DNA from 2 places in the Saccharibacillus brassicae genome. Region 2 is predicted to be linked to the other one. Evidence: predicted binding sites of a transcription regulator. Region 2 holds the regulator's gene; the other holds the start of a gene.
The links. Region 2 encodes LexA, which represses DNA repair genes until DNA is damaged. Its sites were predicted from a motif close to CGAACATATGTTCG; they were not measured.
Positions count from the first base shown of each region.

Region 1: FFV09_RS20695 (YolD-like family protein) is a predicted target of LexA. The motif match lies at 2,629-2,642, and genes of this name have one in related genera.

Region 1 is NZ_CP041217.1:4,950,758-4,956,167, reverse strand. Features, by position in the region: gene FFV09_RS20705 (UDP-N-acetylmuramate dehydrogenase) at 1-762, opposite strand, end outside; gene trhO (oxygen-dependent tRNA uridine(34) hydroxylase TrhO) at 952-1,833, shown strand; gene FFV09_RS20695 (YolD-like family protein) at 2,284-2,535, opposite strand; gene FFV09_RS20690 (LLM class flavin-dependent oxidoreductase) at 2,782-3,846, opposite strand; gene FFV09_RS20685 (acyltransferase family protein) at 3,913-4,932, opposite strand; gene FFV09_RS20680 (sigma-70 family RNA polymerase sigma factor) at 5,209-5,410, shown strand, end outside.
Region 2 is NZ_CP041217.1:5,424,323-5,429,732, reverse strand. Features, by position in the region: gene coaA (type I pantothenate kinase) at 1-453, shown strand, start outside; gene FFV09_RS22715 (D-alanyl-D-alanine carboxypeptidase family protein) at 561-1,463, shown strand; gene FFV09_RS22710 (hypothetical protein) at 1,575-1,967, shown strand; gene FFV09_RS23920 (hypothetical protein) at 1,909-2,085, opposite strand; gene lexA (transcriptional repressor LexA) at 2,238-2,864, opposite strand; gene FFV09_RS22700 (LysM peptidoglycan-binding domain-containing protein) at 3,167-3,568, shown strand; gene FFV09_RS22695 (DUF896 domain-containing protein) at 3,715-3,918, shown strand; gene FFV09_RS22690 (hypothetical protein) at 4,070-4,600, shown strand; gene FFV09_RS22685 (HAD family hydrolase) at 4,664-5,410, shown strand, end outside.

The DNA of each region.
Region 1 (5,410 bases), 470 kb from region 2:
TTTGCCGCCGCGGTCGGTGATGACGTCCAGCAGTTCCTGACGCAGTTCGTATCCGGCCCGCGCCGCCGCGTTCAGCTCGTTCGTGTAATGGCGGAAATAGTTCGGCAGCACCGACGTTGACAAATTTTTGGACTTGATCTTGGCGAACAGCTCGTCCGTCTGCTCCGGCGTCAGTTGGGGATCGACCGGCAGCTTGAGATCCGCGCCGACGACGATCCACGGCTTGCGCATAAACACCGATTTTTTGTAGCCGTATTCGCAGCCGGAGAGCGGCACGGAGATGAGGCCCCGTTCCGGGTGTTCCTTGTCGATCACGTACGCCGTCTCCAGCACGTCGCTGATCTGGTGGCTGAAATATTTCGCGTTCATGTAGACGCCCGCTCCGAGCGTGCCCGGCAGCAGGAACATGAAGTCGAACGAAGGAATGCCCGTGTACAGCCCGAACAGCGCCAGCAGCGTCATCGGGGTGCCCGCGGAGACGAACAGCCGGCCCGGCAGCAGCTTGAATTCGATATGTTCCTTGAGCGAAAAGAACAGCATGTCGTCGGACGGACGGTCCGGAAACAGCGTGTTGGAGCCCATGCCGAACAGAAACGGATCGAGCCCTTTGGACGTGGCGCCTTCGAGCATCGTCGACACTTCCTCGATCGTGTGCGGCAGCGCCAGATGGCGGGCTTCCCCGCCGATTTCGTAGGTCGAATGGACGGACAGGCTCGTGCCTGTACGGCACAGGCGTTCAAACGTTTGGTTTTGCGAAGTCATATTGCGTAACTCTCCTCTTGGCGTTCTTCGGATTGGAAGCTCTTATGGATGTTCTTATTATAAAATTCCCGCGGCGAATCTTGGGGAATCAATTGACGAATGACGATAAAACGTCTAAAATTTTAAGTTGCACGCAAGCATCCTACAGGAAGCGGCGGCAAAAATCAATGAAATCCCAGGTGATCATAAATGGAAAACCCAACTTACCGCATTTTGCTTTTCTATAAATTCGTTCAAATCGACCAACCGGAAGAGTTTGCGGCCGCGCATCTGCAATACTGCAAAGACCTCGGCGTCAAAGGACGGATCCTTATCGCCGGCGAAGGCATCAACGGCACGCTGTCCGGCACGCACGAGCAGACCGAGCAGTATATGCAGGACCTGCTGGCCGATGCCCGCTTCGAAGGTACCGTGTTCAAAATCGACGAATCGGAAAATCATGCGTTCAAAAAATTGTTCGTCCGCTACAAAGAAGAATTGGTCACGTTCCGCTACGACAAAGAGCTTGACCCGAACGTAACGTCCGGCAAGCGCCTGTCCCCCAAACAATTTCACGAACAGCTTCAGCGCGACGACGTGATCGTGCTCGACGGCCGGACCGACTACGAATACGATCTGGGCCATTTCCGCAACGCGATACGCCCGAATATCGATTCGTTCCGCGAGTTCCCGGAATGGATTCGCGAAAACATGGCCGAGCACAAAGACAAAACGATTCTGACCTACTGCACGGGCGGCATCCGCTGCGAAAAGTTGACCGGCTTCATGCTCGAAGAAGGCTTTGCGGACGTCGCGCAGCTCGAAGGCGGCATCGTCTCCTACGGCAAGGACGAAGAAGTCCGGGGCGATCTGTTCGACGGCAAATGTTACGTGTTCGACGAACGCATCTCGGTCCCGATCAACCAGGTGGACCCGAGCATCGTCGGCAGATGTTACCACTGCGACGAGCCGACCGACGTGTACGTCAACTGCCCGGTCTGCAACCTCCAGCATCTGGTGTGCGAATCGTGCGCCGACGAACACAGCCATTACTGCTCGGACGAGTGCAAAGAGTCCGTAGCGGCGGTGTAAAAAGTTTCTCGGGTGCGAGTTGTATACGTTACGTTGAAGACGCTGCGGGGCGGGGGAGCTTTCGATCGCCGTTAAAATCGATTTTCCTCTTATTGAATTGGACAAGTTTAAGGTGGGAAAAACGATTTTAAATGCGAACGCTCCGCTTCTCAATCTTCCCCCGCCCCTCCGCTACGTATACGCACCCGCCTCACTTTTGTTGTGGAGAAAAAGAAAACGTCAAGCCGTTGGACAATCCGACTTGAGGATCCTCTAACTGCGCCTCCGCAAAAAGACGGCGCGGGCGCTGCCCGACGCAAGGGAAATCGCAATAAACGTAAAAAGCGCAGGCTGCGGCCAACGCTCAGAAAAAAGGCTCTATCCGAGAAGTGAGACGCTCGGGCAGAGCTTTTTTTATTTCCTAAGACCTGTTCTTCCGCGGTGCAGGGACGCTGCGTGACGAAACGTTCGTCAATCGCGCGGATAGTTCACGGCCATGATGTCCATGAAAGGGACTTTGCGGGTCTCTTCGCCTTGCTCGACGTGTACTCTTCCGGTTCTCGGGTCCATCTTGACGATCAAACCCCGAACCGCTTCCGTTACTCCCCAGACCGTCAATTCCACAACGGATTTCTCCTGGTAGGCCTCAGTCAGTTGATTCCCTATTTCTTCCAGAACAAACTCGTCGCGGGTCGGCCGCTTTGCTACTTTTCCTTTTGCCAAACCGCTTCCTCCTTGCCTTGCGCGTGATTTGTTAATTATACCATCTTTATTTGTCAAAATCGCGTCAAAAAGCGAAATTGATTGAACAATTTACGTACATATGTTCTTAATCGGAATTCGGGCGGGAAAAATGAAGTTTTGCGGGCGAAAACAAAAAGCCCCGACGCGATCGGGCAGACGGACGCGCATCTGCGGAAGCGATCGAATCGGGGAGAAGTTCGTGTGTGTAAAAGAGCAGGAGACGGATTAGAGCGCGGCCTGGCCTGCCGGAATGGCGATATCGGCCAAAATCTCGTACGAATGCAGCCGTTCGGCGTGATCGTAGATGCCGCTCGTCACGATCAGCTCATCAGCCTGCGTGCGCTCCATGAGCTGGTGCAGGCGGCGTTCGACCGTCTCGCGGTCGCCGACGATCGAAGATTCCATCCGCTTGCGCACGGCGGACAGCTCAAGCGGATCGAGCTGCGCGGACAGGTCGGCCGGCGGCTGGATTTTGCCCGGGCGGCCGCGGGTCAGCGCGATGACCTGCTGCTGCATCGTCGTCGACAGGAATTCGGCTCTCTCCTGCGTATCCGCGGCGATGACCGATACGCCCAGCATGACGTACGGCTTATCCAGCGTCTTGGAAGGACGGAACGTGCTGCGGTACGCTTCGATCGCCCGGTCGAGGTAGTCCGGCGAGAAATGCCCGGCGAACGCGAACGGAAGGCCCTGATAAGCGGCCAGGCGCGCGCTGAAATCGCTGGAGCCGAGCAGCCAGATCGGAATGTCCAGCCCTTCGCCCGGCACGGCGCGGATCGGCGCATGGTACGACGTCTTCGAAGCGTCGAAAAAGCTGCGCAGTTCTTCCAGCAGGTCCGGGAAATCTTCCCCGCTGTTGAGGTCGCGCCGCAGCGCGAGCGAAGTGCGGCGGTCGCTGCCCGGCGCGCGGCCGAGACCGAGGTCGATCCGGCCCGGATACATCGATTCCAGCGTGCCGAACTGTTCGGCGATGACGAGCGGCGCATGGTTCGGCAGCATGATGCCGCCCGCGCCGAGCCGGATCGTCGACGTGCCGGCGGCCAGATAGCCGATTACGACCGACGTGGCGGAGCTTGCGACGCCCGGCATATTATGATGTTCCGCGACCCAGTAGCGGTGATAGCCCCATTTCTCGGCGTGCTGCGCCAGATTCAGGCTGTCGCGGAACGCGTCGGCCGCCGTCTGCCCTTCGAGAATCTGGGACAGATCGAGCACGGAGATCGGGATATCCCCGATCTGCCGGACTTTGCGGTCTTCTGCTCCGCGAACAGGTTCTTGCGATTGACTCATATCGATCTCTCCTTATGGGTGTAGTTTGACTGGGTGTAGGTTGACGTCGGAGGGCGGAGCGCAGTCTTAACGCCGCGCTTCCGCGCCGCCGTCGGAGCTTTGCTTTTTGTACAGGCGATCGAGCTTCGGTTCAAGCAGCCAACCGAGGCGCGCGCGCACGAAGTCGGAAGACAGCGCCGCCGCCAGCAGAACGCCGAGCGGAATGAGCAGCAGCATCCACGACGCTTCGCCGTACGTCTCGTAGAAGCCGGAAGCGATCAGTCCTTTGACGAGAAAACCGTGCAGCAGGTACGCGTACAGCGTGTTGCGGCCGAGTGCGGACAGCACCGGAACGTTCCGGCCCGTCATGAGAATCATCACCGCTCCGCCGATCAGCACCGCCGCCGCGTAAGCGCCGACCCGGTAAAGGCCCGCGCTCCATTCGGGATGATCCAGCGCCCGGTACGGCAGGCTGCCGTAGAACCATTCGGCGCGGAAGTCCTGTCCATAGTTTACCATAACGAAAGCCGACGCACCGAGCACGGCCGCCGAGATCCCTTTGAGGAGAGGCGTGCGCAGACGGTCGATATGCGTTTTATCCAGATAATAGCCGGCCAGAAAAAACGGGAAAAAGACGATCGTGCGCGAAATGCTCGCATAATACTGCGCATCCGCCGCGTAGCCGGCCAGAATCGCGATCGCAAGCGAAATCGGCAGCGCCCAGCGGATTTTGACCGCGTAAGGCAGCAGCATTTTCCAGATGATCATGCTGAAGATGAACCACATGAGCCAATACGGTGTAAAATACGAGAACCGCAGCGTCGGCGAGCCCATAACGAAATAGTCGAACAGCGAATACAAACTTTCGAAAATCAGGTACGGCACAATGAGCGAACCGACCACTTTGATCCGGTAATCGCCGCTCGTGATCTTTTTGCAGAAAAAGCCCGAGATCAGCACGAACAGCGGAATATGGAACGAATAGATGAACAGGTACAGCGGACGGAAACGGTCGCTGCCGCTGAGCGGTTCAATCAGATGGCCGACCGCGACCAGCGCGATCAGCAGAACTTTCAGGTTGTCGAAATAAGCGTCGCGTCGAGCCATGGTGCCCCTCCTTCATCAAGCATGCGAAGTGTTCTGCCGACGGTGGACCGGCTTTCGCTGCTTGGGGTCCTTATACCCGCCGTTTTCGGTCATGAACCGTTTGTTGGCGCAGACGCGCGGCTTCGGCCCGTTGCTTATCCCCTTGCTTCGACGGACGCAATCGTGAATGGCGGCTTTTTCGCGGGAGCAAATCTCTTTTTTCGAAAAAAGACAAAACCTTTTTCCGTTCCCGGCTGTCCAATCGGTGAACGCTATCCCAATAAGGAGTGAATGCCTTTGAATTCCCCTGCCACACGGGCCGCTTTCGACGAACGCGTTCGGCGGGCGGCCCGGGGCGACGCCTCGGCGTTCGCCGAGCTGATCGTCGCCGAACGTGCCCAAATGCTGCGGGTCGCCGGCTATTACGTGCGCAGCGCCGCCGACGCCGAAGACGCGGTGCAGGAAGCGATCTGCCGCGCTTTTACCGCGCTGCCCGCGC
Region 2 (5,410 bases):
GTCCGGGCCGGCGAACGTCAGGTGGAAGCGCCCGTCTATTCGCATGTCACGTATGACGTGCTGCCGGACCGAAGCGAGATCGTGGACAGTCCGGACATTTTGATCGTTGAAGGCGTCAACGTGCTTCAGGTGAGCAAAGGACAGCCGGTGTTCGTCAGCGACTTTTTCGATTTTTCCGTCTATATCGACGCCGAGGAGCAAGAAATCCGCAACTGGTACATCGATCGCTTTTTGCTGCTGCACCGGACCGCGTTTCGCGATCCGTCTTCGTATTTTCACCGCTATGCGGAGTTGACAGAGCGCGAAGCGGTCGAGCGCGCGACGAATATTTGGGAGACGATCAACCTGCTCAATTTGAACGAGAATATTTTGCCGACGCGCGGCCGGGCCGACCTGGTGCTGAGCAAAGGGCCGGACCATCAGATTCACCGCGTGTTTTTAAAAGATTTGTAGGACGGGGTATGAAAAAGAGAGTCGAAATAACGAAGGGGGAGTTTGTTTTGCCGCTGTTTACGTATAAAAAGAGCCGATCGGGTGCCGTTCGTTCCAAACGAGGAGCGATGTTGTCGGCGGTACTGGCGCTTGCGATCGGAGGGAGCACCGCTGCGGCCGAGCCGGCGCAGGCGTCGCCTGCCGGGGAGACGAGTGTCGCTTCGCGATCTGCGTCGTCGCTGTTGTCGGCGTCGAATCTTACGAGCGGCCTCTACAGTTCGAACGCGATCCTGATCGATTTGAACAACGGGCAGATGCGGATGAAAAAAAATATCAACCAAAAGGTCTATCCCGCTTCAATGACCAAGATGATGACGGTGCTCGTGGCGCTCGAAGGCTTGCCGGACAAACAGAAGAAAATTACGCTGCCGGCGTCTATTTTTCCCGCGCTCAAAAAAGAAGGCGCTTCGATGGCCGGCTTCCTGCCGGGCGAAAAAGTGAAAGGAATCGATCTGCTCTACGGGTCGATGCTGCCTTCCGGGGCGGACGCTTCGATGGGACTGGCCTACGCGGTGGCAGGGTCGGAAGCGGCATTTGTCAAAAAGATGAATCAAAAAGCGAAAAAGCTGGGCATGACGCATACACATTTCGCCAACGTGACCGGTCTGCACGATCCGAACCATTATACGACCGTCAAAGACATGTCGATCCTGCTGCGGGCCGGACTCAAAAACGCCACGTTCCGCAAACTGATCACGACGGAGAAACATGCGATCGGCGCGACCAACAGCCATCCGAACGGACTAACCGTGCGCAGCACGCTGTCCGAGAGCGCTCCGACGCTGCAGTTCAAAGGCGGCAAAATTTTGGGCGGCAAAACGGGCTATACCCGGGCGGCAGGGCTGTGCCTGGCGTCGCTTGCGGTCAAAAACGGCAGATCGTACATTCTCGTCACTGCGGGAGCGGACGGAACGCCGTGGACGAAGCCTTACCATATCCTCGACGCGCTGAACGTCTACCCGAAGCTGTGAATTTGGAGTGGAAAAAGAACGCGTGTTCGCTTATAATACAAACATACGTTCCGATCGGTTGTGAGGGAACTGCCTGATGCGATTCGATCGAGGGGCCGGGAGGGTGTGTTTGTGGACATGAATGGACTGGAGTTGAAAGTTCTTGGCATTTTGCGCCGTCATCGCTGGGGCGCTTTCCGTTGGTTGTCGATGGCGCGATTGATCCGCCGCAGCGGCGGGGCTTTTCGCGAAGTTACGATTGCGCTGATCAATCTCGAACAGGCCGCCTATATCCGTTGGCTCGACAAGTCATCGATGCAGCATATCGTGCTGCTGCGCAAAGCGTACGAACGGCCGAAGACGCCGCCGCCGAGATTCGGCACTTCGGCGGCGGACACGCGCAAGCTGCCCCGCCCGCCCGGGAATCGGACGCAGCGGGCGCTGCCTCAACCGACAGGTTCGACGGTCAAGCGCCGTCCGACAGGGACAGAGCCACCAGAGCGGCGAAGACAAGCAGCAGACTGATCAGCGCCGCGCCGAAGTAGATCCGAACCTGCCGCGGGCGGCGGCGGTAGACGGCAATGCCGCCAAGCACCGCGGATACCGCGAACAGTAGAAAAGAAACAGTCATCAGATCGGCCATGACGATCCTCCTTAAATGAGATGGAATTTGAACGGGAACCTCTTAAGCGGGAAACTCTTATTCGCAAGCCGCCCATATCGCACAAAAAAACTCCTCCGATTTCGGGGGAGTTTTCTAGTTGGAGCGGTAAAGGTCGGATGATCCTCCCAGACTCAATGGAAGTTACGGAACAAACCGACGACTTTGCCAAGAATCGTCACGTGTGTCAAGCGAAGCGGTTCGTAAGTCGGGTTCTCCGGCTGAAGGCGAATATGATCCTTCTCCTTGTAGAACGTTTTGACCGTCGCTTCGTCTTCTTCGGTCATCGCCACCACGATATCGCCGTTATTGGCCGTCTGCTGCTGGCGTACGACGACGTAGTCGCCGCTGTTGATGCCGGCTTCGATCATGCTGTCTCCGATGACCGACAGCATGAACACCTGATCGTCGCCGACCATCGTCTGCGGAAGCGGGAAATAATCTTCGATGTTCTCGGTTGCCGTGATCGGCACGCCGGCCGTGACTTTGCCGACGACCGGAACGCGCCGGATCGTCGAGGCGAACAGGTTGCCCGTATCCGACTCTTCCAGACCGAGCAGCTCGATCGCGCGAGGCTTTGTCGGGTCGCGGCGGATCAGCCCTTTTTTCTCCAGGCGGTCCAGGTGTCCGTGTACCGTCGAGCTGGAAGCGAGTCCTACCGCTTCGCCAATCTCGCGAACGGAAGGCGGGTACCCTTTGGATTTGACTTCAGTACGGATAAATTCCAAAATGGCCTGTTGGCGTATGGATATCTTCGACATATCGTATCAACCCCATCCATTAATCTATAGTAGTGTCATTCAAGTTATGAGCATCCGAAACATGCGAACAGACGGTCGAATGCTATACGCGCAAATTATAGCATAGAACTTCCGTTCGTACAAACGTAAGTTCGAAAGTAAGCGTTCTTTTTGCAAACGGGCGTTCGGGCTCGCTTTTTGGACCGCATAAAAAGGGGAACAAATTTTCCCGAACAAGCGTTCCAAAAACTATTGCCTGAAACGTATGTTCGTGCTATATTAATTCACAGAAGGCAGAACAAACGTTTGGGAGAGTGTGTAAGATGCCAAAATATACGACGTATAAGAGCATTTACGAGACGGCCGGCACGCCAACCGAGTCGCGCGGCGGCAGACCCGTTTCCAGCTTGTCTTTTTTACATAATCGGAAGTTTCCCGCTTATCGGCGAAGCGGAAGTACGACCGCCAAAGCGCGTCTGCTGCTGTTTGTCCTGATCGGATTGTTCGCGGGCACCGGAGTCGTGCACGCGTTCCAAAACGACAAGCCGGCAGCGGAAGTCAGCACGGTCATCGTCTCGCCGGGCGATACGCTGTGGTCGATCGCCGAGAGCCGCAAGCCGGCAGGCGCGGACACCCGTATTTTTATCGCCGGCATCCAACAGAAGAACGGATTGAGCGGCAGCGAGATCCACGCGGGTGACGAACTGATTCTTCCGAATTTCTGATCGTCGCTCGCCAGGTTGCGAAGCGCGCGGGAACGCCGATCGACGCACCTGATCCAAACGCAGGAGCTTGCAGGGCTATCGCCTTGACAAGCTCTTTTTTTCATGTGAAAGTATATAGAAGCAAGGTGATTAAGGAGGGGTTACGTATGGATATCGATATTTTGGTAGGCCGGATCAACGAACTGGCCCGTAAACATAAAGCCGAAGGCTTGACCGAAGAAGAAGCGCAGGAACGCGCGCAGCTTCGCGAAGTGTATCTCGGCAACGTTCGGCGCAATTTCCGGCAGGAACTCGATACGATCAAATGGGTCGACGAAGAAGAGCCGGGCAGCGATTCGAAGCTGCACTGATTTTTTTGCGGATGAGGTCTCGCTAGCGCGTACCTGCTCCGCAAGCGCTTTACCGGAACGGAAACGGCTCGCCGGTTCGCGGAAAAGGGAGTGCCGCGAACCGGCGGGTTTTTCTTATATATAGAGTGACTTATTTTAAGGGGGAAAACGCATGTCCCGTTCGTGGGAGAGACAGGTTCGCAAAAATCAGCAAAAAACGAATACGTACAGGCAAAAATCGGGTCAGGAACGAATCGGCGGGTCGGGCACTTCAAGCCAGTCGTTCGATACGTTCAAAGGCCGGAACTATATGTTCCCGGTGTTCCTGCTGGTCATCGCCCTTTTCCTGACGGCCATTACGATTTCGGCCCAAATGTCGGGCGTCGAAGAAGCGTCGGGCTCGTCGTACTGGTTCATCATCGTAATGTATCTCATCTTGGCGGTCATCATGTTCCTGCGCCGGCCTTTCCTGCGTATCGGCAAAGACCGGATGAGCACGATTCGCTTCAACCGCGAGCGCACGATCATGGCCGGCGATATCGCCAAGTTCCGGATCGAAAAAGGCTACGTCACGGTAGAAACCAAAGGCAAAGGCGCCAACTGGATTTTCTCGCGCTTCCTTAAAATGTTCAAAACGGACGAGATTGCTGCGCGCGTGACGGAATTCGCCGAGCAGCACCAGATTCCGGTCGAGAAGAAGTAAGCGAGCCGTTGAATCGGGCTTTGCCGGGAAGTAGACCATACAGGAAGAGTGAGGGGACGACACATGACGGTGAACAATGAGGTTAAAGCGGTAATTTTCGATCTGGACGATACGCTGCTTTGGGACGAGCGCAGCATTCGGGAATCTTTTGCGGCCGTGGCCGAAGAAGCGGCTCGCCGCACGGGAATCGACGCGCAGGCGTTCGAAGAAGCGGTGCGCGGACGTGCACGCGAACTGTACGCCGGCTACGACACCTACCCTTTTACCCAGATGATCGGCATCAATCCGTTCGAAGGACTCTGGGCGAATTTTGACAAAGGCGAACAGCCGGAATTCCGCAAGCTGCAGGAGATCGCTCCGGCGTACCGCAAAGAAGCTTGGCGCCTCGGGCTGGCGGATCTGGGCATCGAAGACGAAGCGCTTGCGCTCGAGTTGTCCGACAGGTTCGCGGCCGAACGCCGCAGCCGTCCCCACGTCTATGAAGAAACGTACGAAGTGCTCGACGCGCTCAAAGGCGAAGTCAAGCTGCTGCTGCTGACGAACGGCTGTCCGTCGCTGCAGCAGGAGAAGCTCGACGGCGTTCCGCAGCTCGTGCCTTACTTCGACCATATCGTCATTTCCGGTACGTTCGGCAAAGGCAAACCCGATCCGGCGATTTTCCGCCATGCGCTGAGCCTGCTCGGCGTGGAGCCGGAAGAAGCGCTGATGGTCGGCGACAAGCAGAGCACGGATATCCGCGGAGCGCTGGACACGGGCATTCCGTCGGTCTGGATCAATCGCGGAGGTCGTCCGCCCCATTCCGGCATCGTG